3 regions of the Cognaticolwellia beringensis genome follow, and region 1 is predicted to be linked to each of the others. Evidence: predicted binding sites of a transcription regulator. Region 1 holds the regulator's gene; each other region holds the start of a gene.

Evidence for each region. The regulator FNR, encoded in region 1, switches genes on or off when oxygen is low (the NO sensors DNR and NnrR bind a similar motif). The targets are predictions, from matches to a motif close to TTGATCTAGATCAA.
Region 2: B5D82_RS19125 (universal stress protein) is a predicted target of FNR. The motif match lies at 5,639-5,652, and genes of this name have one in related genera.
Region 3: B5D82_RS06780 (PRC-barrel domain-containing protein) is a predicted target of FNR. The motif match lies at 4,661-4,674, and genes of this name have one in related genera.

The regions. Positions count from the first base shown of each region.
Region 1 is NZ_CP020465.1:1,183,693-1,192,031, forward strand. It holds gene B5D82_RS04995 (sensor domain-containing protein) at 1-1,717, shown strand, start outside; gene uspE (universal stress protein UspE) at 1,863-2,795, opposite strand; gene fnr (fumarate/nitrate reduction transcriptional regulator Fnr) at 3,010-3,729, opposite strand; gene B5D82_RS05010 (sulfite exporter TauE/SafE family protein) at 3,774-4,436, opposite strand; gene ccoS (cbb3-type cytochrome oxidase assembly protein CcoS) at 4,441-4,716, opposite strand; gene B5D82_RS05020 (heavy metal translocating P-type ATPase) at 4,713-7,112, opposite strand; gene B5D82_RS05025 (FixH family protein) at 7,140-7,640, opposite strand; gene ccoP (cytochrome-c oxidase, cbb3-type subunit III) at 7,804-8,339, opposite strand, start outside.
Region 2 is NZ_CP020465.1:4,541,098-4,549,436, forward strand. It holds gene B5D82_RS19105 (cation:proton antiporter) at 1-737, shown strand, start outside; gene B5D82_RS19110 (magnesium transporter CorA family protein) at 857-1,816, opposite strand; gene B5D82_RS19115 (magnesium transporter) at 2,104-3,456, shown strand; gene B5D82_RS19120 (DUF21 domain-containing protein) at 3,480-4,544, shown strand; gene B5D82_RS19125 (universal stress protein) at 4,713-5,579, opposite strand; gene B5D82_RS19130 (hypothetical protein) at 5,740-6,108, opposite strand; gene B5D82_RS20075 (hypothetical protein) at 6,287-6,496, opposite strand; gene B5D82_RS19140 (bifunctional alpha/beta hydrolase/OsmC family protein) at 6,616-7,866, opposite strand; gene B5D82_RS19145 (M24 family metallopeptidase) at 8,041-8,339, shown strand, end outside.
Region 3 is NZ_CP020465.1:1,612,983-1,621,321, reverse strand. It holds gene B5D82_RS06800 (hypothetical protein) at 19-276, shown strand; gene B5D82_RS06795 (large conductance mechanosensitive channel protein MscL) at 387-680, shown strand; gene B5D82_RS06790 (class II fumarate hydratase) at 1,224-2,600, shown strand; gene B5D82_RS06785 (substrate-binding periplasmic protein) at 3,021-3,770, shown strand; gene B5D82_RS06780 (PRC-barrel domain-containing protein) at 4,709-5,458, shown strand; gene B5D82_RS06775 (class II fumarate hydratase) at 5,566-6,771, shown strand; gene B5D82_RS06770 (trimeric intracellular cation channel family protein) at 6,990-7,622, opposite strand; gene B5D82_RS06765 (rhodanese-like domain-containing protein) at 7,635-8,024, opposite strand; gene B5D82_RS06760 (cobalamin biosynthesis protein CobD/CbiB) at 8,144-8,339, opposite strand, start outside.

The sequences.
Region 1 (8,339 bases):
CCAAGAAGATGTTCGCCTATCTCAAATTCAACTTCTCAATATAATTAATGGCGCAAAGTTGGGGTATTGGGATTGGTATTATAAAACTGGTGTTCATAAGGTTAATGATGAATGGTTGTCAATGTTAGGACTCTCACAAGATGATATTACCCATAGCATTAGTGACTGGGAAAAGCTTATTCACCCAGACGATAAAGAGATAACACAAAATACGGTACAAACTCATATTCAGTCTGGAACCAATTATGTAGCAGAATTTAGAATGAAGCATGCTGATGGCCGGTGGATATGGATTCAAGGTTCAGGCTCCGTTGTAGAGTACGACAAAGATACCAATGAGCCTCTTCGGCTTTGTGGGACACACCAAGATATTACCGAGCGTAAACAATCAGTAGAAAAACTAGAACGTATTGCCCATTTCGATGTGCTGACAAACTTACCCAATCGTGTATTACTGGCTGACAGATTATCTCAAGCTATGTTGCAATGCAGTCGTCATAAGAAATCACTCGCTGTAGTATTTCTTGATTTAGATGGCTTTAAAGCAGTGAATGATGCCTATGGGCACAATATGGGAGATAAATTACTGATTGCACTATCACATAGTATGAAAGGCGCATTACGTGAAGGTGACAGCTTAGCGCGTATTGGCGGAGATGAATTTGTGGCGGTATTAACAGATTTAACCACAGATAATGAATGTCAGCCGATATTAGAGCGGTTGTTATCGGCTGCATCTGAGCCTGTTACTATCGGTGATAAGGTTTTAAATGTCTCGGCGAGCATTGGTTTCACCATATACCCGCAAGACAATGTAGATACCGATCAACTCATACGTCATGCTGACCAAGCCATGTATGTAGCAAAAGAATCTGGTAAGAATCGTTATCACTTGTTTGATACGGCGCAAGATGATGCTGTAAAAGTGCAACTGGAAAGCCTAGAGGCAATTCGAGGTGCGCTAGATAATCAACAATTTGTGCTTTATTATCAGCCTAAGGTGAATATGAAGACAGGGACGGTAACAGGGGTTGAGGCGTTAATTCGTTGGCAGCATCCAGAACGAGGACTATTAAATCCGATAGAGTTCTTGCCCGCGATTGAAAATAGTCCCATGAATATTGAGATGGGTGAATGGGTTATTGATACTGCATTAAAACAAATTGGCAAATGGCAGGCAATGGGGCTTATTTTTCCTGATTGTACCAGCGTAAATATTTCCGCAGTACAACTACAACAGCCTAACTTTACCAACCGATTAATGGCACTGCTAGCTGCACATCCTGATGTTGAACCCCGCTATTTAGAGCTAGAGGTTTTAGAAACAAGTGCTTTAGATGATGTACATAACGTCTCAAAAATTATGGATAACTGCATCGCGCTGGGTGTAAAATTTGCTCTTGATGATTTTGGCACTGGCTATTCCTCACTCACTTATCTTAGGCGTTTACCCGCAAACTTAATTAAGATAGATCAGAGCTTTGTCAGAGACATGTTACATGACGCGGATGATCTCGCTATCGTTGAAGGTGTAATAGCGCTAGCTAGATCGTTCAAACGTAACGTGATTGCTGAAGGGGTTGAAACGATTGAACATGGTACCACTTTATTGCAACTGGGTTGTGAATTGGCGCAAGGTTATGGCATCGCAAGACCTATGCCTGCCAGTGATATTCCTGCATGGATTAGTGAATGGAAACCTGATGCAAACTGGTAGATGAATAATTGATAACTAATTAATACTGAGAATAAGAGATATTGAGCTTGATGTGAAACTGTAGCGAACGAAATTAAGCGTCACCAAAATGGATGATTTTCTCATTCGGTGACGCGCAGCCTATTATTAAGGCAGCCTACATATCTTATTTAACATCAAGGGGGGAAACGTAACCATCTGGCTTTAACGCTAATACATCACAATTGAGCCTATCGATAACATGCTCTGCGGTATTGCCAATTAATGCTGCTGATAACCCCGTGCGACCAATAGTGCCAAGAATAACTAATTCGGCATCTAATTCGGCCGCTATGCTTTGAATAATATCTTCAGGTAAGCCCTCTTTAATATGAGTGAACTCCTCAGTAATGTTAAAGGCGGTTGCATGCTCAAGCATCGTTTTCTTATGATGCTTTAACATGGCGAGGTTATAATCGCTGGCATTAAATTCTGGAATTTCTATCGCAATATTTACCGGTGTTCCAGGGAAAGAATTGACGAGGTGGAGGTTTGCTTTCATGACCTTAGCGAGCTGTTTTGCTTCTGCGGTAATTTTATCGTTAAGCGCTTTATGCTCTTCCTCTTCGCTGCCAATGTTTAACGCGGCAATAATGTTGCCATTTTCAGGCCATAAATGTTCTTTCACGAGTAAAACAGGGCAAGGACATTTTCTCAAAATATGCCAATCAGTAGGGGTAAATATTACTGATTTAAATTTGTCGTGTTGATGTGTGCCCTTTATAACAATGTCGTATCCGTTATCGATAACTTTGGCAATAATTTGCTCGAAAGGGCGATTATGCCATATAACCTGACAATCAATTGTAATGCCCGTTAAGTCAAGTTCAGCAAGTAAAGATTCCAACCATTGAGTGCGATCATTGATAACAGATTTGCACATAGCTTCACGCTCTTCACCTGACAGCATAGTGGTCATTTCATAAGAAAAATCATATATGGTTAAAAATGCTGTAATGCTAGCACCTGTTTTACGTGCTAATTCTATTGCACGATTTACCGCTTTTTGATCTTCTGTTGTTGGGTCAACAATAGCGAGTATTTTTTGATACTTTTCCATAGCTAATTCCTTTGTCAATTGCCTGCTGGTTACCAAACTGAGAAATAAAATAATCTGTTTGATACTATAACAATAGCTTACTTTGAAACAATAATAGTTGTTTTAAATCAAATTATTATTGTTTTTTTTTAATCATTTCACGCTAAGCATAGCGTGAAATAGCAGAATAAGAAAGCTTAGAGAAATCGCTGAAAAATAACGGAAAAACATAGGTTTAAAGTGCGGCGCACAGGTTTAATTTGTTGATATCTAGAATGGTAATGAGTTTACCATCAACGGTAATTAAACCATTTTTATGAAAGCGATTAAGCAAGCGACTTATTGTTTCAACCGTCAAACCAATATAATTACCAATATCACTACGTGTCATCGATAATCGAAATTCAGACGCGGATAAACCACGGGCATGATATCGAATACTTAAGGTACTGATAAAGGTTGCTAAGCGTTGCTCTGCATTTTTACGGTTGAGTAATGTTAGCATTTCATGATCTTCACGAATTTCAGTGCTCATCATACGCAAAATCTGCTTTTTTAACTTTGGCATGCTATTAGATAAATTATCGAGTGTATTATAAGGGATCTCACAAACCATCGAGGTCTCTAACGCTTTAGCAAAGCTAGGATGTTCAGCATTAGCAATAGCATCAAAGCCAAGTAAATCACCCGCTAAATGAAAACCGGTAATTTGCTCTTCGCCTTGTTTATTAATGGTATAGGTTTTAAAGGTGCCAGATCTAATAGCGTAAAGCGCTTTCATGGGTTGACCGTCGTTAAATATTTGCTCACCTTTTTGGATCGGGAGCTTGCGGTCAATAATGTTATCTAAGGTTTCTAGCTCATGATCATTAAGAGAAAATGGTAAACACAATTCACTGATACTACAGTTTTGGCAGTGAATATGTTGCTGATCTACACACGATTTATTATTCATAATAACCTATAAAAACTTCCATGAAGATCACCATATTAGATACGTTAAAGATATGCAATCAGTATAGTATAAATACCGTATATTACGACCAACATAGCCGCTAGCTTTCTAAACAGTGTATGACTTAATAACGACTTAACACTGATAGTCCCTAAGGAAACTGACAGTAAAGCGGGCAAAGTGCCAAGACCAAAGAAAAACATGATCAAGGCGCCATTAAGTACATCTGCACTTGCTAATGACCAAGTTAACGTAGAGTAAACTAAGCCACAAGGTAACCAACCCCATAGTGCGCCTAACGCGAAAGCACTTTTTATGTTTTTAATCGGAATAAACTTTTTGGTGTGTGGAGAAATATGTCGCCATATGTTTTTACCTAAATGCTCGACTCGGCTTAACCACATTAACCATTGTCCAAGGTATAAACCTAACAAGATAAGAAAAACCCCCGCGATAGTTTTTAATATCGCAACGGGAAAACCAATATTTTTTGCGGCCATTGAACTGGTGAATGCGACTAGGGCGCCAATTAAGCTATAAGAGGCTATGCGGCCAAAGTTATAGGCAAATATAATGGCATATTTTTTATGGCGAGCGGTATCAGATATCGCGGTGGTTAACATGGTACTGATACCACCACACATTACCACACAATGGCCAGAGCCTAGTAAACCGATAACAAAGGCGGAAAAAAAATCAAGATTCATGGCGTTATTTATCGACCGGATTATTGACTTGACCTTTAGGCTTATTGCGCTCATTTTGTTGATTGTCTTTCAACTCATGGTCTTTCAATTGTGTAACTTTAAGCGAAGCACTGTGACTTTTATCCTGACTGATTTTGTCGTTTTCATCATCAAATAAAATGCTCATGCCTTGCTTTTCTAAGTCATCAAATTGCTCGGTTTTTACTGCCCAAAAAAAGAGATAAATACCGATAGAAGTAAGTAAGACTGCAATGGGAATTAACACGTAAATTATGCTCATTTTTTCAAAAGCCTTAATGAATTACTTACCACTAATATTGAACTGGCCGACATACCAATGACCGCCATGTATGGTGCTATATGCCCAGTCACTGCTAACGGTAATACAATAGCATTATAGCCAAAAGCCCAGAGATAGTTTTGCTTTATAATGCGTGCCGTTCGTACCGAAACCTGTCGTAATGTTTGCACGCCTTTAAGCTTGTTGTTCAGTAATATCACATCGGCACCGTTTTTAGCAATATCAGTACCGCTACCCATCGCAATCGATAAATGCGCTGCGCCGAGCACAGGACTATCGTTTACACCGTCACCTATCATAGCGACAGTGTGTGTGGCTTGTTGCTGTTTTATGGCATTTACTTTGTCTTGAGCTGATAAGTTCGCTTGTACACTTTTAAGTTGCAGTATTGATTGTAATTTATTGCAGCCTTGCAGGTTATCGCCAGATAACATGGTGGTTTCAATGTCTTGTTGATGAAGAAACTCTATTAAGGGTTTAGCGTCATTTCGTAAACCATCATGCAAATAGAACTCAGCCACTAATGTCTCACCTTGCATTAATACACATTGCGCACTGTAAGCGGTATTTTGATTATCGTCCAGTAACCACGAACTTTTGCCAATGCGATAGTGTTGGTTGTTAACTTCACCAGAAATACCAGCGCCGGGGGCAACCACAACCTGAGTGGTGGTTTGGTTAAAATCACGATACGGGCTAAACGCTTTTGCCAACGGGTGAGCAGAATGTGCTTCTAATGCTGCTGCAATAGCGAGTACTTGTTGTTGACCTTCTAACGTATTCTCAGCTGAAAAATCACCATAAGTTTTTACCTTAACAAGGGAAAACTCACCGGTGGTTAAGGTGCCGGTTTTATCAAATGCCATCGCATCGATTTCAGGCATAGTTTCCAATACGTGTGCGGACTTAATCATAATGCCTTCACGATTAAGGCGCGTAGTTGCACAGGTAAGTGCCGTAGGTGTAGCTAACGACAAAGCACACGGGCAAGTAACCACCAAAACAGATAAGGTGATCCAAAAGGCTTCAGCAGGGGCATGTTGCATCCAATATATTGCAGTCATAATGGTTACAATTAGAATAAGTGCAACAAAGTATTGGGCAATTTTATCAGACAACTTCGCCAACTTAGGTTTATGGCTTTGCGCATTTTCACTTAGGCGAATTAATTGGCTTAAAAAGGACTCTTGGTTATTGTGTTTAACTTTTGCGGTTAAATTGCTATCACCATTTATGGTGCCGGCAAATATGTTGTCTAACGTTGTTTTCTTTAGTGGCAGTTGCTCACCCGACAACATTGCTTCATTTATTTGACTTGTTCCAGTGATTATTTCACTGTCAGCAGGAATGGTTTCGCCTGGCTTTATCAAAATAATATCGTCGGCTTTTAAATGATTTGCTGAAATAAAACGCTCAACACCTTGTTCAATTTTAGTCGCAGTCATCGGCATGAGTTTTAATAAATTTGCTGAAACATCCGCTGCACGACTACGGGCTCTAAATTCAAGAAACTTACCAATAAGTATGAGAAAGGTAAACATGGATACCGATTCGAAATACACTTCACCTTGTTGCGTAAATGTTGCCCAGCAGCTTGCTAAAAAGGCCAAAATAATCGCAATCGATACCGGTACATCCATCGAAAGTTGGCGAGCTTTTAAAGAAAAAAATGCGCTTTTGTAAAAAGGATAAGCGCCATAGGTAACAATAGGTAAAGTTAAGAAGAAGCTCGCCCAGCGTAAATAAATAACATTATGTTCGGCCATATCTGAGAAAGCGCCAAAATATAAACCAAAGGCGATCATCATGACTTGCATCATTAAGATGCCGGAAATCCCTAAGCGTTTTATAAAGCTTTTTGCTTGTTTTTTATTGATTTTTTCGGCGCTACTGGCCTTAAATGGCAGACCGTGATAGCCAATTTTATCGATTAAACTGAGTATCTCACTCAGTTTTACTTGGCTTTCTTGCCACTGTACGGTCGCTCTTTGTGTTGTAGCATTAACCGTGATCTTATTAATGCCATCGAGTTTGCTAACTTGCATTTCTATTAGCCACGCACAAGCTGAGCAGCTTATACCGTCAATGGTTAAAATTGTTTCTTTGAAGCCATCATGATAATAGGCAAACTCATTTTGTAAGCTTTCATCATCAAGTATTTCATTACGCTGCAGCTGTTCAGGGATTAATACTTCACCTTTTTGTGCTGGCGCACTGCGAAAGCGGTAATAGTCAGTTAAGCCATTATCGACAATAGTTTGTGCTACGGCCTGGCAACCTATGCAGCACATAGGTTGATTAATACTTTCAATATTTGTTAATAAATTAATACCATTGGGGACTGGCTCGCCACAATGAAAACAAGCTTTGCTCATTTATCTTTGCTCACTAATGCAGGCTAATTAATTTGCTGTAGATGGATTCGGTTTCATGCTAATAAATTCAGATTGAGGCAGGGTCATCTCGGTTTGAATCTTCCAGTCATTTTCAAAAGAACTAATGGTCACACGCCACTTACCTGAAACATTTTGGTCCGCTTCAAAGTAATGAGTAAAGTTACCGTTACCATCAGCCGTTAACGCTAAATAAAAGTCTCTCTGCGCTAATGTAGGGTGATAAAAGTTAACATTCAATATGGGAAATTCTTTTTCGATACCTGTTGGTCGAATGACGAGCTGATCATCAACAAGCTTCAAACCAAAACTCATGCCGAGTTTTTGTGCTTGTTTAATTTTGCCCAATTCCAAGTTGATAGCTTTACCTTTTTTATAGTAGTCGCCAACTACCAGTGGGTCGGGATCTGTATTGGCTATAATGAAAGTAGCAATACCGGCAACTACCGCCGTAAAAGGCAATATAAACACAAGCCAAGCCCAAGGCTCTTGATACCAAGATGTTTTCATTAAAATTTCTTCTTTGCTGAGAGAGCAGGCATTATACGACTTTTCTGAGGTAGGAACTATTAAAAAACGGTAATTTTACAAACTTTAACCTAACCATCAGTCAAAAAAAAGCCTTGGCATATTAATATACCAAGGCTTTGTTTTTAAAATGTATTTCTAATGTTTATTCTTGCGATAAGCTATATACATAAGCACTGATCACATGAATTTTTTGTTCACCTAGGATTTTATCCCACGCAGGCATAACACCAGCACGACCATTAGCGATTGAAGATTCTACAGCACGCTGAGAACCACCATATAGCCAAATGTTATCGGTCAAGTTTGGTGCGCCTAAAGCAATGCCCATTTCAGCACTACCTTTACCTTCACTACCATGACAAGCCGCACACATAGCAAATTTAACTTTACCTGCTGCTGCAGCTTTAGGGTCAACTTCACGGCCACTTAAGCTCAACACGAATGCCGCCACTTCTTTAACGCCTTGCTCGCCGCCTAAAGCTGCGCTCCAAGCCATCATGCCATTAGCTTTACGACCATGCATAAGCGTGGCTTTTATCATTTCAGGTGAGCCACCATATAACCAGTCTTGGTCAGCTAAATTAGGAAAGCCAGTCGCGCCACGAGCATCAGAACCATGACATTGTGAACAGTTTTGTAAAAATAACCGTTGGCCTACTTTACGAGCTGCCGTTGCTT
Region 2 (8,339 bases), 1.3 Mb from region 1:
GCGCTTTAGGTATTTTACTCGCGCAAGACTTAGCAATTATTCCTATGCTGATCATCATAGGTTTGCTAGGTGCTGGTAATATCGACAATGTCCAATTAGTTAAGCAAGGTGTCGGCACCATATGTGCCATCGTGCTATTTGGCTTTATCATCACCCGTAAACAGGTGCACTTACCACTGTCAAAATGGCTAAAAGATGATAAAGAATTACAGCTTTTTGCGGCATTAGGTATTTGTTTTGGCTTGGCTACGCTAACAGCATGGTTTGAACTATCGACGGCTTTGGGCGCTTTTATTGCCGGTATGCTAGTCGGCGCTGCGAAGGAAACGCTTTGGGTTCATCGTACATTAGACTCTTTCAAAGTATTATTTGTCGCGTTATTTTTTGTCTCTGTAGGCATGTTGCTTGATGTTAGCTTTCTTATCAGTCATTGGCAGCAAACTGCTATTCTGGTCATGGCTGCACTGGTCACCAATATTTTTATCAATGCTATTATTTTAAAACTGTCTAAATTTAGTTGGAAAGAAAGTCTTTATGCAGGGGTGTTGTTGTCACAAATTGGAGAGTTTAGTTTTGTGTTGGCAGCGGTTGGTTATCAGGCCAATATTATTAATGATTACGGTTATCAATTAGCCTTATGTGTTATTTCACTGTCTTTACTCACGAGTCCTATTTGGATCGGCATGAGTAAAAAATGGCTTAAATTCAATCATAACCCGGCCAAAGAGTCAGTCTAATTAAAAATTTGGAGTTTTGTAACATCAAGAGTTATATCGTTACTCACGGTATAACTCTTGATTCAACGGCTTGAGACTCAGGTTTAAGGTTCAGGCTTAAGATTCAGGCTTAAAGGTTACTATAACCAACGTTTTTTCTTAAACACCACGAGTAATACCACTGAAACCACAGCCATTACACCTAATAAAATGAAATAACCATTATCAGCTTTTAGCTCAGGTATATACTCAAAGTTCATGCCATAGATACCGGCAAGAAAGGTTAAAGGTACAAATAACGCCGTAATAACGGTTAACACCCGCATCGTGGCATTCAATTGGTGCGATGTTACTGACATGTAGCCGTTAATTAAATCACCACAAATATCGTAATACATTTGTGACAAACTTAGCAGACGGTCTAAACGTTCGCGCAAATCGGTAACCGTATGGGTTTCTTTATCGGTAATTAAGTCAGTATCCTCATCGTCGACATAAGCTTTCAAGGTTTCGCCCATGTTAACGTGATAATTAAAGGTACGCCTTATTTTCACCAGTTGTGAGCGGTATGAGGTAATTTGCTTCATCATTTGGTCATTACCGCTTAACTGGAAATCATCTTCAATTCTTTCTAGCTCAGCTTCAAAATTAAACATTTCCTTAAGATAGAAGCCACAGCTGCTGTGGAAAAGTTTAAGTGCTAAATGTATTGGACTGCGTTTAAGGTGTTTTTCACCGACTTCGCTAAATAATTCATTAATCGCTAAAGAGCTTTTTGGGTGTCGGGTTATTAACACACGTTTACCGATAAACAAGCTTACTTGTAAATGGTTAAAATTAAGGCTGTCTTCATTGGCTACTATGCCGCGATACAGCATAAAGATATAATCTTTAAACAATTCGATTTTAGGAGGATGGCGCTCACGAAGCGCATCACTAATCGCAAGGGGATGGCAGTTAAATTCCGTTAGTATCTGTGTTTCTTCTTTTATTTCAACGTTATCAAGATCAATCCACAGTGTAGTATCTTCGTTTTTTTGCCATTGACTTATTAATTCACTACTACCAATTACGGTTTTTTCCGTCGGTGATATCAACATACATTTTATCATTATATAATCTCTATATGCCCCGCATTGAACGGGATGTTTTATTAACCCTGATCCTTGTATCATTTGATGGTTAGGCACAAAGTCAGTAACAAAGAAAACTTTCAAAAGAAGTTAACTAATTGTATTTAAAGTTAACTGATTTCCTCTTGATTGTAATACAATTAACTATAAATACGAATAAAATTAACATCATAATAGCTAATCGTAGATGTTATACAGATACTCAACTAATAAAGATCATATCCCGTTATTAAAACGGTTTTAAGGATAAACGAATGTTAGAAAATGCCATTGATAAATTATCCTTAGTCATCGACGATATTCTCATTGCAGAGCACGAGCAAGACATTGCTACCATTATGCTCGCTGCAAATGAAACACTAGTGGCTGAACAATTTGCCTTGTTGATTGAAGCCCTGCCGCAAGATAAACGCTTAAGTGTTTGGGCTACTTATCCAGAAGAAACGCAAAGAGCTGCTTTTGTTGATATGGGGCAAGGCACAAGAACAAGCCTAATACAGGCATTAAGCGATGAAGAATGTTTCGATTTACTTGCTCAACTAGACGTTGATGATGTAATTGAAATTGCAGAAGAAATACCCAGTCGTTTATTAAAATATGCGATAAAAAGCTTAGACGACTCACAACGTAAGTTATACCAACAAGCACAGCAATTTAGCGTTGATGAAGTCGGCCATTGGTTAGACTACAATTATGTTCGCATTTCGGAAAAGCTTAAAATAACCAGTGCTCAGTTACTGTTACAAAAAGGTTTATCACCATATACCGAAGACTTTTATGCGGTAAATAAAGAAGGCGTTTTAACTGGTACTGTCGACATCAATAGTTTGATTCAAAGTGATGGTGAAAACACCTTAAAAACACTTTTTTCGCCTGAAATAATCAAACTTAATGGTCATGACGAATTAACAGCGGCCGCAGAAGCGGTAATATTATCAGGCAAAATGTCGTTACCAGTAGTTGATGAAAACGATCATTTTCTTGGTCGCTTTACTGTTGAAACGGCTTATCAAGTAAAACAAGAAACGCAGACAGAGCAAATCAATAGTGCTGCGGGTTTAACTACCGACGAAGATTTATTTTCGAGCGTTAGAACCAGTGCGAAAAACCGTGGTATTTGGCTTGGCATTAATTTGTTGACGGCTTTTTTAGCCTCTTGGTTTATTGGTTTTTTTGAAGCAACACTACAACAAGTAGTCGCTTTAGCGGTATTAATGCCAGTAGTCGCGTCTATGGGTGGGGTTTCTGGTAGTCAAACCTTAACTGTAATTGTTCGAGGTATGGCATTAGGCCAAATAACAGAACAAAACAGAAAGGTGCTGCTGCGAAAAGAATTAAAAGTTGGTGGGCTAAATGGCATAATTTGGTCTGTTGTTATTGGTGCTATCACCTACTTTTGGTTTGACAGTGCAGAATTAAGTTTAGTTATTGCTTTAGCAATCTTATTAAATTTACTGACGGCGTCAGCATCCGGCGTTATGATCCCGGCTATATTAAACAAATTGAATATTGACCCTGCTTTATCTGGCTCAGTTATTTTAACCACAGTAACTGATATTGTTGGTTTTGTTGTGTTTTTAGGATTAGGTAGCTTACTGCTACTATAGAAAAGTAAAAGAGGATTTAAGTAATGCCCGTAGAAACTATCACCTGGATTGCTATTGTGTTTTGTATTTCACAATCAGCTATTTTTTCAGGATTAAATTTAGCCTTTTTTTCTCTCAGCAGATTACAGCTAGAAGTTGAAGCGAATAAAGGCAATAAAGCAGCAAAAATTGTCTTAACGCTGAGAAACGATTCTAATTTTTTACTTGCGACTATTTTATGGGGCAATGTCGGTATTAATGTTTTATTAACCATGTTGTCAGATTCGGTATTGGCCGGTGTTGGTGCGTTTCTATTTTCAACGATAGCCATTACCATCATAGGTGAGATAACCCCCCAAGCATACTTTTCTCGTAATGCTTTAAAAATGGGTAGCATGCTGGCACCTATTATTCGTTTCTATCAATTTGTGCTTTATCCTGTTGCGCGTCCAAGTGCTTTGATACTTGACGCTTGGTTGGGCAAAGAAGGTATTACCTATTTAGGCGAGAGTGAATTAGGTAACATCATTAAAGAGCATATACGAGCTGAAGAAGCAGACTTGAATCATGTTGAAGGTATTGGTGCATTAAACTTTTTTGCTTTAGATGAAATTAAAGTAACAGAAGAAGGTGAAGTGATAGACCCTCACTCTATTATCGCCTTACCGACAAAACTTGATTTACCTATTTTGCCAGATACCTATACAGGTCCAAACGATCCGTTTTTAACCATGCTTAACCAGTCAGGCCATAGTTGGGTGGTTATTACCAACCTTGAAGGTACCCCGTTATTGGTTATTGATGCAGATGGCTTCTTGCGTAGCGCGCTGTTTCAGTCAGAAACTTTTGACCCTTATAACTTTTGCCATCGCCCGGTTGTTATTACCGATGAAACAACCTCGTTGAATGAAGCTATTTTAAAAATGAAAGTGAATACGTCAACTGATAAGAACTTTGATGGTGTGATAGAGCACGATGTACTGCTGGTCTGGGGTGAAACTAGACGAATTATTACCGGTGCAGATATTTTTGGTCGCTTACTTAAAGGCATGTTGCCATTAGTGCAACACAACGAGAAAGTAGCAGAGTTGATTAACGCTAAGAAGTGAATATAGCTCTATAAGATGCCCTTTCGAAAAATTAACTTCGGCTATATATTTAGCCGAAGTTTTTCTATTAAACTCTGATTAACGAAAGCTGACAGCAAACCGATAACAATATAATTAATCAATATAATTAATTCGCTACTTACACCAAGTTAATTAATCAAATGGGTATTACTCTGGTTTTAAAGCAAGCACATCAGATTTTAATAAACTCAATATTTTCTCCGCTGTATTACCTAACACTTTGGCTTTTAAACCTTTCCGGCCAACTGTTCCGATAACGACTAGCCCTGCTTTTTGTTTGGCTGCAATACTGGGGATCACTTTTTCAGGATCGCCTGCTTTAATGAAAAAATTAGCCACAGGAATTCCGTATTCAGTGGCCAACTTTTCAATTTTAGCCTTTAAGGATTTTTCTGCTTTTCTTTCCAATTCGTCTTTGTAATGTATGCCTAAATCACGTAATACTTTCGAAAACAGTACGGTATAGCATACAAATAACTCAGCCTCATTGGTTTCGGCAAATAATTTCGCTGCTTTTAATATTTGATGATTAAGTGCTTGTTTGCTTTTGCGTTTTGTTTCTAGGTCAACAGCGGCTAAAACATTAGGCGATTTACGCCACTTATTATCGCTAACAATAAATACCGGTGCTGGACATTCACGTAATAATTGCCAATCGGTTGAAGTGTACAAAAACGTCTCACTACGATTTGCAGTTTTTACCACCATCAGTGGGTTTTGCTCTTTTGCGTAGCTATTTATCCAATCGTAAATACGTTTTTCCCACACCACTTCAAAGCTGTAGTTAATGCCTTTAGGAATTAAAGTCGCGAGTGATTTTTTTGCCTCATCACTCACAGCATCAAGTAATGCTTGTTTTATGTTTTGGGGATCATCTTGAATAAGCCGTAAACTTTGATAACAAAAATAAACAATATGCAAAGAATTGCTGGTGTTTTTAGCCAATTCACAAGCGCGTTGAATGGCGACTGGTTTGCTATCCGATAAATCGGCGACAACGAAGATACTGTTCATAAAGTCCTCTTTTATTAATGTGTATATAATAAAAGTAGCATACAAAATTTTTATTTTCTTTGATATAAAACAACTATTTAATAAAAATAATGTTTAAGTGCATTAGAAAACCAAATTTTAACTAAATTAAACTTATACACTCAACGAACAAACCGTAATTTTAAGTGTTCTTTATCGCTAGCTTGCTAATTTGTTTAATGATCAAGCCAGTTATCACAACCGGCAATAAGGACAATAAGCCAAAAATAAAATTACCGCTGACAAAAATTAAAATGCTTGATAACAAAAAGCACAAAACGACAGTGGTTGCGCCAACTAACGTTATGGCTTTATGAGTAAATAAAGCACCTCCAGAGAGTACAACAGCCGACAAAATTTGAATGACACCAAAAAGTGTAATGGTGAAGTCATTAAACATGAAACCTTGCAGAAATTGTACTTCTTGGGGGCTGTGAGTAACCTTAGCTATACCCGCGGCTAGACTTAATAATGCGATAATGACGATCAGTAAATTAATAACAGTTTTCATTTAAACTCCGTGCACTAACGTTTGTTATAAGGCCCTTTATTACAAGGTCCTTTTATTACAAAGTTCTTATTAACTTATATGCTAACCAGTGGTGTTAACTAAACTCAACCGCATAACTCAACGGTTAAATCTTAAGGCACTATTAACTGTCACATTCAAGCGAACTGTCACACTCAAGCTAACTGTCACACTCAAGCTTCGCTTTATATTTTTTACTGGCATAAATATATAAAAAAACTGCAATAACGATATTAAATATACATCGTAATATTTCAGCTAATTGAAAGTTCAAGGTAACTAAAGAATAGAGCAAATCAATCGTTGATCCCAAACCCAATATAATGGCTAAAATCATAAATATTTTTTCTAAAGACATTGAGTTAGACATAATTACCAAAATTTGTGTACATACCTAATATTATCGAACTATACACTTTATAGTTTTTAAATGAAAATGAACAAATGCTTAATGCCTTACCGTATTTATAACTCTGTGCATACACAGAATTAGCCTACCAACTTACTCACCACCTTTACATTATTATGCAGGGTTTTATGAACTGGACATTTATCTGCTATTTCTAGAAATCGTGTTTGTTGCGCGGTATCTAACTCTCCAACAAAACTAATTTCACGCACGATAGCTTCAATACCTTGACCTTGATTTTCGCATTCTTGGCAATCTTGTTGATAATCTCGGCTATGTTTTAACTCAACTTTGATATGCTTTATGGCAAGTTTTTTACGCGTCGCGTACATGCGAAGTGTCATGGCAGTGCAAGCACCTAAGCCCGCAAGTAGGTGTTCGTAGGGATCAGGCCCCATATTATCGCCGCCTGCACTTTGCGGTTCATCAGCAAGCCAGTAGTGGCTATTCGTACTTACGTGTTGGGTAAATTTATGATTTTTTTCTTCGACAATTACATGCCCTTTGACCACGTTAACTTTCTCATCGGCGGACTTGTTATCACCTGCATTAATTTCAGTACTATTTTGAGTATTACTTGGGACTGAAATATATCGCCCTGCCCATGAAGCTATTATGTCTGCAGCATATTCGGCGTCAGGTTTATTGGTTAATAAGTGATCGGCACCATCTAAGCTGACAAAACTTTTGGGGTGCAATGCCGCTTGATATATTTTCTCCGCTTCACTGATATTGACTGTGCTGTCAATTGGAGAGTGCATGACTAAGAGCGCCTTTCTTAATTGACCAATGTGGCTGGTATTGTAGCGTTTAATATCATCTAAAAATTGTTTCTCGATAGTAAACACACGCCCTGCTAAATTGACTTCAGCTTTGCCATTTTTTTCAATATCATCAATTTGTAGCGCAAAGTTATGAGCAACATGCTGTGCATCTGACGGAGCCCCAATAGTAACAACGGCCATAGCCTCTTCAACATGCTGAGCAACATTAAGCACCGCCGCACCGCCTAAGCTATGGCCAATGAGTAGTCGAGGCGCTTGATATTCAGCACGGAGAAAATTCGCTGCAGCAATTAAATCTTTTATATTTGACGAGAAGTTACTATTAGCAAAGTCACCATCACTATTGCCTAAACCGGTAAAATCAAACCTTAACACGGCAATACCTTTACGCATTAAAGCTCGACTAATTCTTGATGCCGCTGCAATGTCTTTGCCACAGGTAAAACAATGCGCGAATAAGGCATAAAATTTCACATCTGATTCAGGCGTTTCAAGTAATCCACTGAGTTTGTGTTCACCGCTGATAAATTCAACTTTTTTACGCATATATTACCCTTTTAGTTAGTTCGTCTATTCGTCACATTTCTGCGCTACTGGAATTGACCGTAAGGTTTTAAGAAAAATTTCTTTTATCATAATACTAGCTAAACTTTTACGATACATTGCATATAATTTTGTATAAAATATACCGGTATTAATCAAATTCTTTAAGGAACAAGTATGACTATAGGTGTGGGCGGCTCTACCGCGAAAATTGAACTTGAGAAGTTAGTCGATATGACCGGTCAAGTCCAGGCTATAACTGAGGCTGAATTAAAACAGCGCATTGCGAAAGCGCAAACAATAATGGCTGAAAATAACATTGCAGCCACCTATATTGATGCCGGAACAAACTTATATTACTTTACAGGAACGCGATGGTACGCCAGTGAACGTATGGTGGGCGCTATTATTCCTCAACAGGGAGAAATTAAATATATTACACCGTTCTTTGAAGTGAATACGCTTAGTCAATATAT
Region 3 (8,339 bases), 430 kb from region 1:
TAACTTAAGGAGTTGGCCATGCCGACAAATAAGCATAAACGAAAAGCTTCTGCTCATACGACACCTAGATCCGCCAAAAATGCTAAGTCACCGGGCTTGATAACATTACACCCAAAGCTTTTTATGTCAGTTGGCTTACTTTTTGTCGCGTTAGGCCTATATATTATGGCTTTTGAGGCTCAAAGTAATGCCATGTTTGGTATTGCTATGCTGTCGCTTGTTGCTGGCACTGCTACAACCATTTATGCGAACTTTACGTTGCCTAAGGCCAAATAGAGCCGTGTTTTAAGGTAAATATAGCCACTGTTTACAATTTAACTTGAGAGTATATAAAGAAAATATTTGTGGAATATAAGAGATTTGCACTTAAATGAAATGTTTGAGATATGGCTGATTTATTTTTGGTATTAAAAAGTGGTGCACAGGGCGCTCCATATATTACTTTAGATGTCGCCAATAAAGATGGTACTGTAACGCACAGTTATAGTTTATTCATAAATAGTGTTTTCAGTTTTACCATATTATCTTGGTTTGCATTTGTATTGGTTAAAGGTATTAATCGTATAAAAGACGCAGTATCGCAGAAGGTAGGCAAGGCAACAAAAAGTTGCCAGTTTTGTTATTCACTTATCAATGTAAAAGCGTTCAAAAGCCCGCAATGTACAGCGAGCTTAGATTAGTTCTAATTTTCTAGTTTATCGACTATCGACTCTCATTTTTGACTCTTTCCATATAAAGTTTTTAGTATCCTGTAAATTTTGCTCAAAAAAGCCGTAAAGTAGTTAAAACCCTATTCGCTTTACGAAACGCGCTAGCGCGTAAGATAACTAAACATCGTCAATGGGCATTGCGATTAATGATGGTTGTTAACGCTGGTTGGTTCTTCAGCGTTGGTCTAATGGCTTGAATTTCAATTCATCAAAGGCCCGTCGGCTTTGACTCATAAACCTCTGAAAGGCCTTTACTTTGTCTTAGCGTTTGCCCAATATCTTATTACGTTAGCTTTGTAATAATTATATTTTTGGGCGCTAAATAAAGCAAATGCTACTGGAAAATATGCCGTTCGATAGCACTTATGGCGGCAAGACTTATTATGGGAGTAGGTATATTTGGGGCTGCTGCAACCCTGTGGTTGCCTAATATTTAACAAATAAGTATATGCGTATTTTTAGTGTATATTTGAATGATAAAGCAGAATTCTTAAGATTGAAAAAGGATACAAAATGCTTAAAAAAGATGACAGTGCAGCATCCAAAAGTAGCGAAAAAAACGCTATATTATATGGTAGTGAAACAGCCAAAGCGCTGAGTAACTTTACCATTAGCAAGCTTAAAATGCCGCGAGCCTTTATTTCGGCATTAGCGACAATAAAAAGTGCATGTGCGCAAGCTAACCAAGAGTTAGGTCTACTTGATGCCGAAAAATCTGCTGCTATTCAAATGGCAGCTAAAGAAATTACTGACGGCTTTCACGTTGATCAGTTTCCCGTTGATGTATTTCAAACTGGTTCTGGCACCAGTACTAACATGAACATCAATGAAGTGATTGCATCGATAGCTAAGCAACATAGCCAGCAGAAAATTAGCTTGCACCCAAACGACGACGTTAATATGGGTCAAAGCTCAAATGACGTGATCCCGTCGTGTATTCACCTGAGTGCTGCAAAGCTTATCTCTGAAGAATTATTACCTTCGTTACAACACTTACGCCATACTCTGGATGCAAAAGCCAGTGAACATATCAACACGATTAAAACCGGCAGAACGCATTTAATGGATGCTATGCCATTGAGTTTAGCTCAGGAGATTAGTGGCTGGAGCAGCCAAATTCGTTTTGCATATGAACAGCTTGAAAATAGCTTATCTAGTTTATTGAAACTGGCTATTGGTGGTACTGCAATCGGTACCGGTGTAAACACACATCCAGAATTTGCAGGGATTGTAACGAGGATATTATCACAAAGCACAGGATTAACATTTACTCCCGCCGATAATTATTTTCGGGCAATAAGTGCTCAAGATACCGCGGTACATGTTAGCGGCATGCTCAAAACTACCGCTGTTAGTCTGAGTAAAATTAGCAATGATATTCGTTGGCTTAGCAGCGGGCCGTTGAATGGCTTAAATGAATTACAGTTACCAGCATTACAAAAAGGCAGCAGTATTATGCCTGGTAAAGTTAACCCAGTGATCCCAGAGGCGGTTTTAATGGCCTGTACTCAGGTGATAGGTAATGACACAACCATTACCTTAGCAGGGCAATCTGGCAACTTTCAACTGAATACTATGCTACCTTTAATTGGCCATACTTTGATACAAAGTATACAACTGCTAAGTTCGAGCAGTTCAGCACTTGCCGATAAAGTGATTAAAAATATGCAAGTAAATCATTCTATGATTAATCAAAACTTGGCAAAAAATCCTATTTTGGCAACTGCGTTAAACAAGTTGATTGGTTATGACAAGAGTGCCGAGATTGCTAAAAAAGCGTATGAAGAAAAAAGAACGGTGTTAGATGTTGCAATTGAGCTAACCGATATAACTGAGACAGAGCTTGTTAAACTCCTAGATCCGAAACGACTTATTAGGGGCGAAACTTAGTTAGCTCATTAGTTGATAAGTATCCAGCGTATATCAAAGGCATTGGTGCGTCAGGTGATTATATTGTCGATAACAGGCCTAATGATGCCAACGCCGACCAAGCAGACAATAATAACAATGGTTTAAGTAATGTCTGCGATAGCACACCTGGCCCTATTACCAACCACAGATCTAGTTTTGCGTAGATTTTGCTTCATGTTTTATTAGTCCAGCCAGAATTGACCGTATTAAAATAGAAAAGTTGAAAAGAGACGTTGGTAATGAGATGACCTAAATTGCCAGTCTAAATATCCAGTCTAAATTGAGCGTTCACCGGCCATTTCATCGAACCTGACCTTACAGGTTTTTTTTATCTCGAATATTGAATAGCTTTAAGGTTAAAATATCAGCATTAAAATTTTCTTTGCCGTTTGGAGGTGTATGCAGTCATTTTTTCATAGATTATCGATTTTAGTCGCGATAGTTACACTTTTTGCATGGACTCCTAGTGACTCGGTATTCGCGGTCGAACTTAATGAGCTGACTTATATTACTGAAAGTAGTGCCTCATTTAATTATATTCGAGATGGAAAATTGCAAGGGCCTGCGGTGGATTTACTGTTGGCTGCTTCGGCGAGTGCTGGTAGCCCAATAAAACGCGAGAATATATTAGTTCAACCTTGGGCTAGAGGTTTTATAAATGCTCAAAAAGGCCCTAACACCGTTTTGTTCAGTACAATTAGAACACCTGAACGTGAGAAAAACTTTCAATGGGTCGGGCCGATTGCTTCTGAAAGTGATGTTTTAATAGCGTTGAAAACACGTCAAATTACGCTCAGTAAACCAGAAGATATGATGAATTATATCACCGGTGCTGTCAGGGGCGATGTTGGCGAGGAAATACTCAAAGACGTTGGCGTTTCGCTGCAAAGAATCACTTTGCTTTCTCATTCAACAAACTTGGGCATGATGTTAAGTGCTGGACGGATAGATTTATGGATATTTGGCGAAGATGGCTGGCGTGAGACCTTAGTTTCATCTGACCTTGATCCCGCAAATTTTGAAATTATTTATCGCTTTCCACCAAAACGTTATTATTTTGCGCTTAGCTCTGATATTGAACAGCAGTTAGTTGAGAAGTTACAGCAAGCGATAGACAAAGTACTTATGTCAAACGAACTGGCTCTCTAAACGTTCACTTATAAAACCTTGGTTTGTACTCGTATCTTGTTGTATTGGATTTATTTACCTGCGGCGTTGATCTGGACGACTTGTTCTTGGTGTTAAAAAATCGTGTACAGGTTGGCCCATATCTTAGCTTAGCACTTGCCAATAAATACGGTGTGGTAACGTCAGTTATGGTTTGTTTATTAATAGTGTCTTGGTTTGCCATCATCTGAGTTAAGGGGATCAATCGTATAAAAAACACAGAGTCGAAGCAAATAGGGAGGCAACGAAAAATTGCCAGTTTTGTTATTCGGTTATCGTTTTGTTAGTCGGTTATCAGAATTAAAGCGTCTAAGTGCCCGCAATGCACAGCAACTTAGGGTAAGTTTCCAATTTAAAACTAGTTTATTATTCCCTCTATGTTTTCCCCATTATTGTTTTGCTCTTGTTGAATTACCTGTCAATACTTAGTGGCTAAACGCTACACCATATATCAACAATAATCAGGCGAGCCAGTGAACAAGGTAAATAAAGCGATTCCCGTTATAGTCTGTTTTTTCATAACTAACACACTAACGTATTAAGTTTAATAAAATGACATTGCTACTGAACATATTAGTAACTGCCACTATGACTTTTAACGCCTACCTTTGTCACATGAAACTCAATTAGAAACCATTAAATTTTTGTGTTGGTTATGATTTTTATTTAGTGTACTAACTATTTATTTTTGTTGGGTTAAGTTTGCCCATCTGTTTTTATTGGCTTTATACTCAAGACAAATAAAGTTTGAACTATAATTATAGTATGTACTCTAAGCATTGTAGCAAGTAATTAGGTAACATATAAAGTAAGGGACTTGTACGAATCATCTTAAATTATTATCGGCGTATGAGAACGAAAATTCTGATGTTCTGATGAAAATCAATTGTTAAATATAACGAACAAAGATGGAGAAAGTGATGTTAGTTAATTTGGAAGAGCTAAACGGAAGTACTATTCATGCAGTAGATGGTGAAATTGGGCAGGTAACCGATGTGTATTTTGATGATAGGCACTGGACCATAAGATTTATGGTCGTTGATATCCAGCCTTGGGTACCCTTAAGTGAAAAAACCTTGATAAGCCCTATATCACTGCTTGAATACGATATTGAAGAGCAGCAACTTAACGTGTCTATAACAAAAGATAAGGTTAAGAACAGTCCACAAATCGATGAACACGAAACAGTTTCCCGTGAGTTTGAAAAGAGCTATTTTGATTATTATGCCTATGGTTACTATTGGGTGGGGCCTGGAGCATGGGGTGAATACGCGTATCCAATGGCTTTGGTTAAGCCAAATACATTGTCAAAAGATAGCAGCGAAACTGAAGAGACTAAGACTACCAATCATCTTCGTTCAACCAATGAGGTTACACATTACGGTATAGATGCTTTAGATGGTAAAAAAGGCTATATCAAAGACTTCATTTGTGACACCGATAGCTGGTCTCTGCTTTACATTGTGGTTGATACCCGTGATTGGCTACCTGGCGGCAAAAAAGTACTGATCTCTCCAAAGCATTTAGATAAGTTAAATTGGGAAGAAAAAACGGTCACCTGTAATCTTAGTTTTGAGCAGATAAAAGCCTGTCCAGAATACAATGACGACAAATTGAATGATGTTGAGTATCTAGCAGAGATTAAAAATAAGCTCATGTTCAATAAGTAGTCAGATTAAATATATTTTCAGAGTAATATGCCTATCATTACATAGGTAAATGTCAGTCGACGAAAAATTCTCAAGCTACTATTCTCGGGTAATTAAAGGATAACTAAATGCAAAAAAATGACGACATTAAAACATCTAAAAGTAGCGAAATAACCGATATATTGTATGGCAGCGAAACGGCCAAAGCTCTAACTAATTTTACCACTAGTGAGCTAAAAATGCCGCGGGCATTTCTTTGGGCATTAGCGACAATAAAAAGCGCCTGTGCACAAGCTAATCAAGAGTTAGGGCTGCTTGATGCCGATAAATCTGCTGCTATTCAATTGGCTGCCAAAGAAGTTGCCGACGGCTTTCACGTTAATCAGTTTCCAATTGATGTGTTTCAAACCGGCTCGGGCACCAGCACTAACATGAACGTGAATGAAGTTATTGTCTCGTTAGTCAAGCGACATAGTCAGCAAAAATTTAATCTTCACCCAAACGATGACGTGAACATGGGGCAAAGCTCTAATGACGTTATACCGTCATGTATCCACTTAAGTGCAGCAAAGCTTATTTCTGATGAATTGTTACCCTCATTAGAACATTTGAGTGATACCTTAGATGCAAAAGCAAGTGAACATCACAGCACGATTAAAAATGGCAGAACGCATTTAATGGACGCTATACCATTAAGTTTCGCTCAGGAAATAAGTGGCTGGAGCAGCCAAATTCGTTATGCACATGATCAGCTTAAAAATAGCTTACCTAGCTTATGCAAACTGGCTATTGGTGGCACGGCTATCGGTACAAGTGTTAACACACATCCTGATTTTGCTGCGATCGTAACGCAGGTATTAACCCAAAAAACCGGCTTAAAACTGAGCCCAGCGGCTAATTATTTTCGAGCCATAAGTGCTCAAGACACAGCAGTGCATGTAAGCGGAATACTCAAAACTTCTGCGGTTAGTTTGAGTAAAGTGAATAATGATATTCGCTGGCTTAGCAGTGGACCGTTAAATGGCTTAAATGAATTACAGTTACCTGAGCTACAAAAAGGTAGCAGCATTATGCCAGGCAAAGTTAACCCGGTGATCCCGGAAGCGGTATTAATGGCTTGTACTCAGGTGATTGGCAACGACACCACTATTACCTTAGCTGGGCAATCGGGTAATTTTCAACTCAACACCATGCTACCTTTGATTGGTCATACTTTCGTACAAAGTATTCAACTGTTAACTTCAAGCAGCATTGGACTTGCCGATAAAGTGATTAAAGACATGAAAGTAAATCATTTGATGATTAACCAAAACTTGGCAAAAAATCTTATTTGACCACTGCGTTAAACCAGTTGATTGGTTATGACAAAAGCGCCGAGATTATTAAACCCCTCGACCCGAATCAACTTACCAGTGGATAAAATCAAATAATATAAGCAACTGATAAAATTCATTTATAAGCTAATAAATGTACTTTACTGGGATAGATGCAGTAAATGACTTTTAATGTGAACTAAGCTGTCATCAATTTAGTTCACCTTCGATATCTATGGCTATTTATTACTTTCATCATGATCAATTATTTCAAAGGCTGGCAAGGTCACTCGCCAATAAATAGCGGCTAAACGTAATGCTAATGCGCCTAATATTGCGCCAATAATAGCGATATGTTCTGGTAAACCAAGATAGAGGAGGAAGGTAAATAATACTCCTCCTAAAATCGCCGCAGTGGCGTAAATTTCTTGTCGTAATATCATTGGAATTACATTACAAAGTACGTCGCGGATCATACCACCGGCAACGCCTGTCACCATACCCAATAAAATAGCAACGGGTACCGCAGCACCTAAGGTTAAGGCTTTCTCAGTGCCTAATACAGCAAACAATGCCAAACCAAAGGCATCGGAAACCAATAGGAATCGTTTGGGAATACGCTTGGGGCATCGAATAAAAATAATCGTTAATGCGGCAGTCGCTAGAATAACATACAAATATATGGGATTTTTGACCCAAAAGACTGGTGTTTGTAAAATTACATCGCGAATGGTGCCGCCACCAATAGCGGTAACAGCAGACAGCACGGCAACACCAAATGGGTCGAGTTGATAGCGACCGGCCATTAATGCCCCTGAAAAGGCAAAAACAATAACGCCGAAGAGATCAAGCCAATAAAGTAATTCTAACATTGGTGAACTTGCTTATTTAACCAAGGGTAAGTCAGCTGATTGCCAGCCATTCATATCGCCGTCTAAGTGGCGAAGGTCGCTAAAGCCTGCCGCGCGCAAATCATTTTCTGCGCTTATAGCACGACGACCTGAGCGACAATGCACGACAACAGTTTTATCTTTTAAACCAATAATCTTACTGAGGTTAGCGTTAATTTGCTCGTGACTGATATTAATGGCGCCAGCGATATGTCCTTCTGCAAACTCTTCAGCGGTGCGCACATCTAACACGACGGTTTTATTTTCAGCTGTGGCCATTAAGCTTAAAAGTGCTTGCTGTGAAATAGTGGCTGTTTGCTCTGCAAAAGTTAAAAATGCACAAACGCTTAATAAAATAACTAATGCTGACTTGATAAATTTCATGAGAATTCCTTATGATCGGGTTAAACGTATTTTTACGCTAATGCCAATAGTTTACCTGATTCGGTAAGTTAGCAAAGACTTTTAATTGTGGGTAAAAGGGGCGCCATTTATTACTCATATTATTTACCCATACCAGAAAGAGAATAGGAGGTTACGGCGAGTAACATCACTAATAAAATTAAGATATAAAGTGCGTAATTGATGCGTTTGCTGGCATGAATAATATCAGTGGCTTGCGGTTGTCTAGCGTGGTCATTAAAGCTAGTTTTACGGACTTTACTTCCGTTATACATAGCCACGCCGCTGAGTTTTATT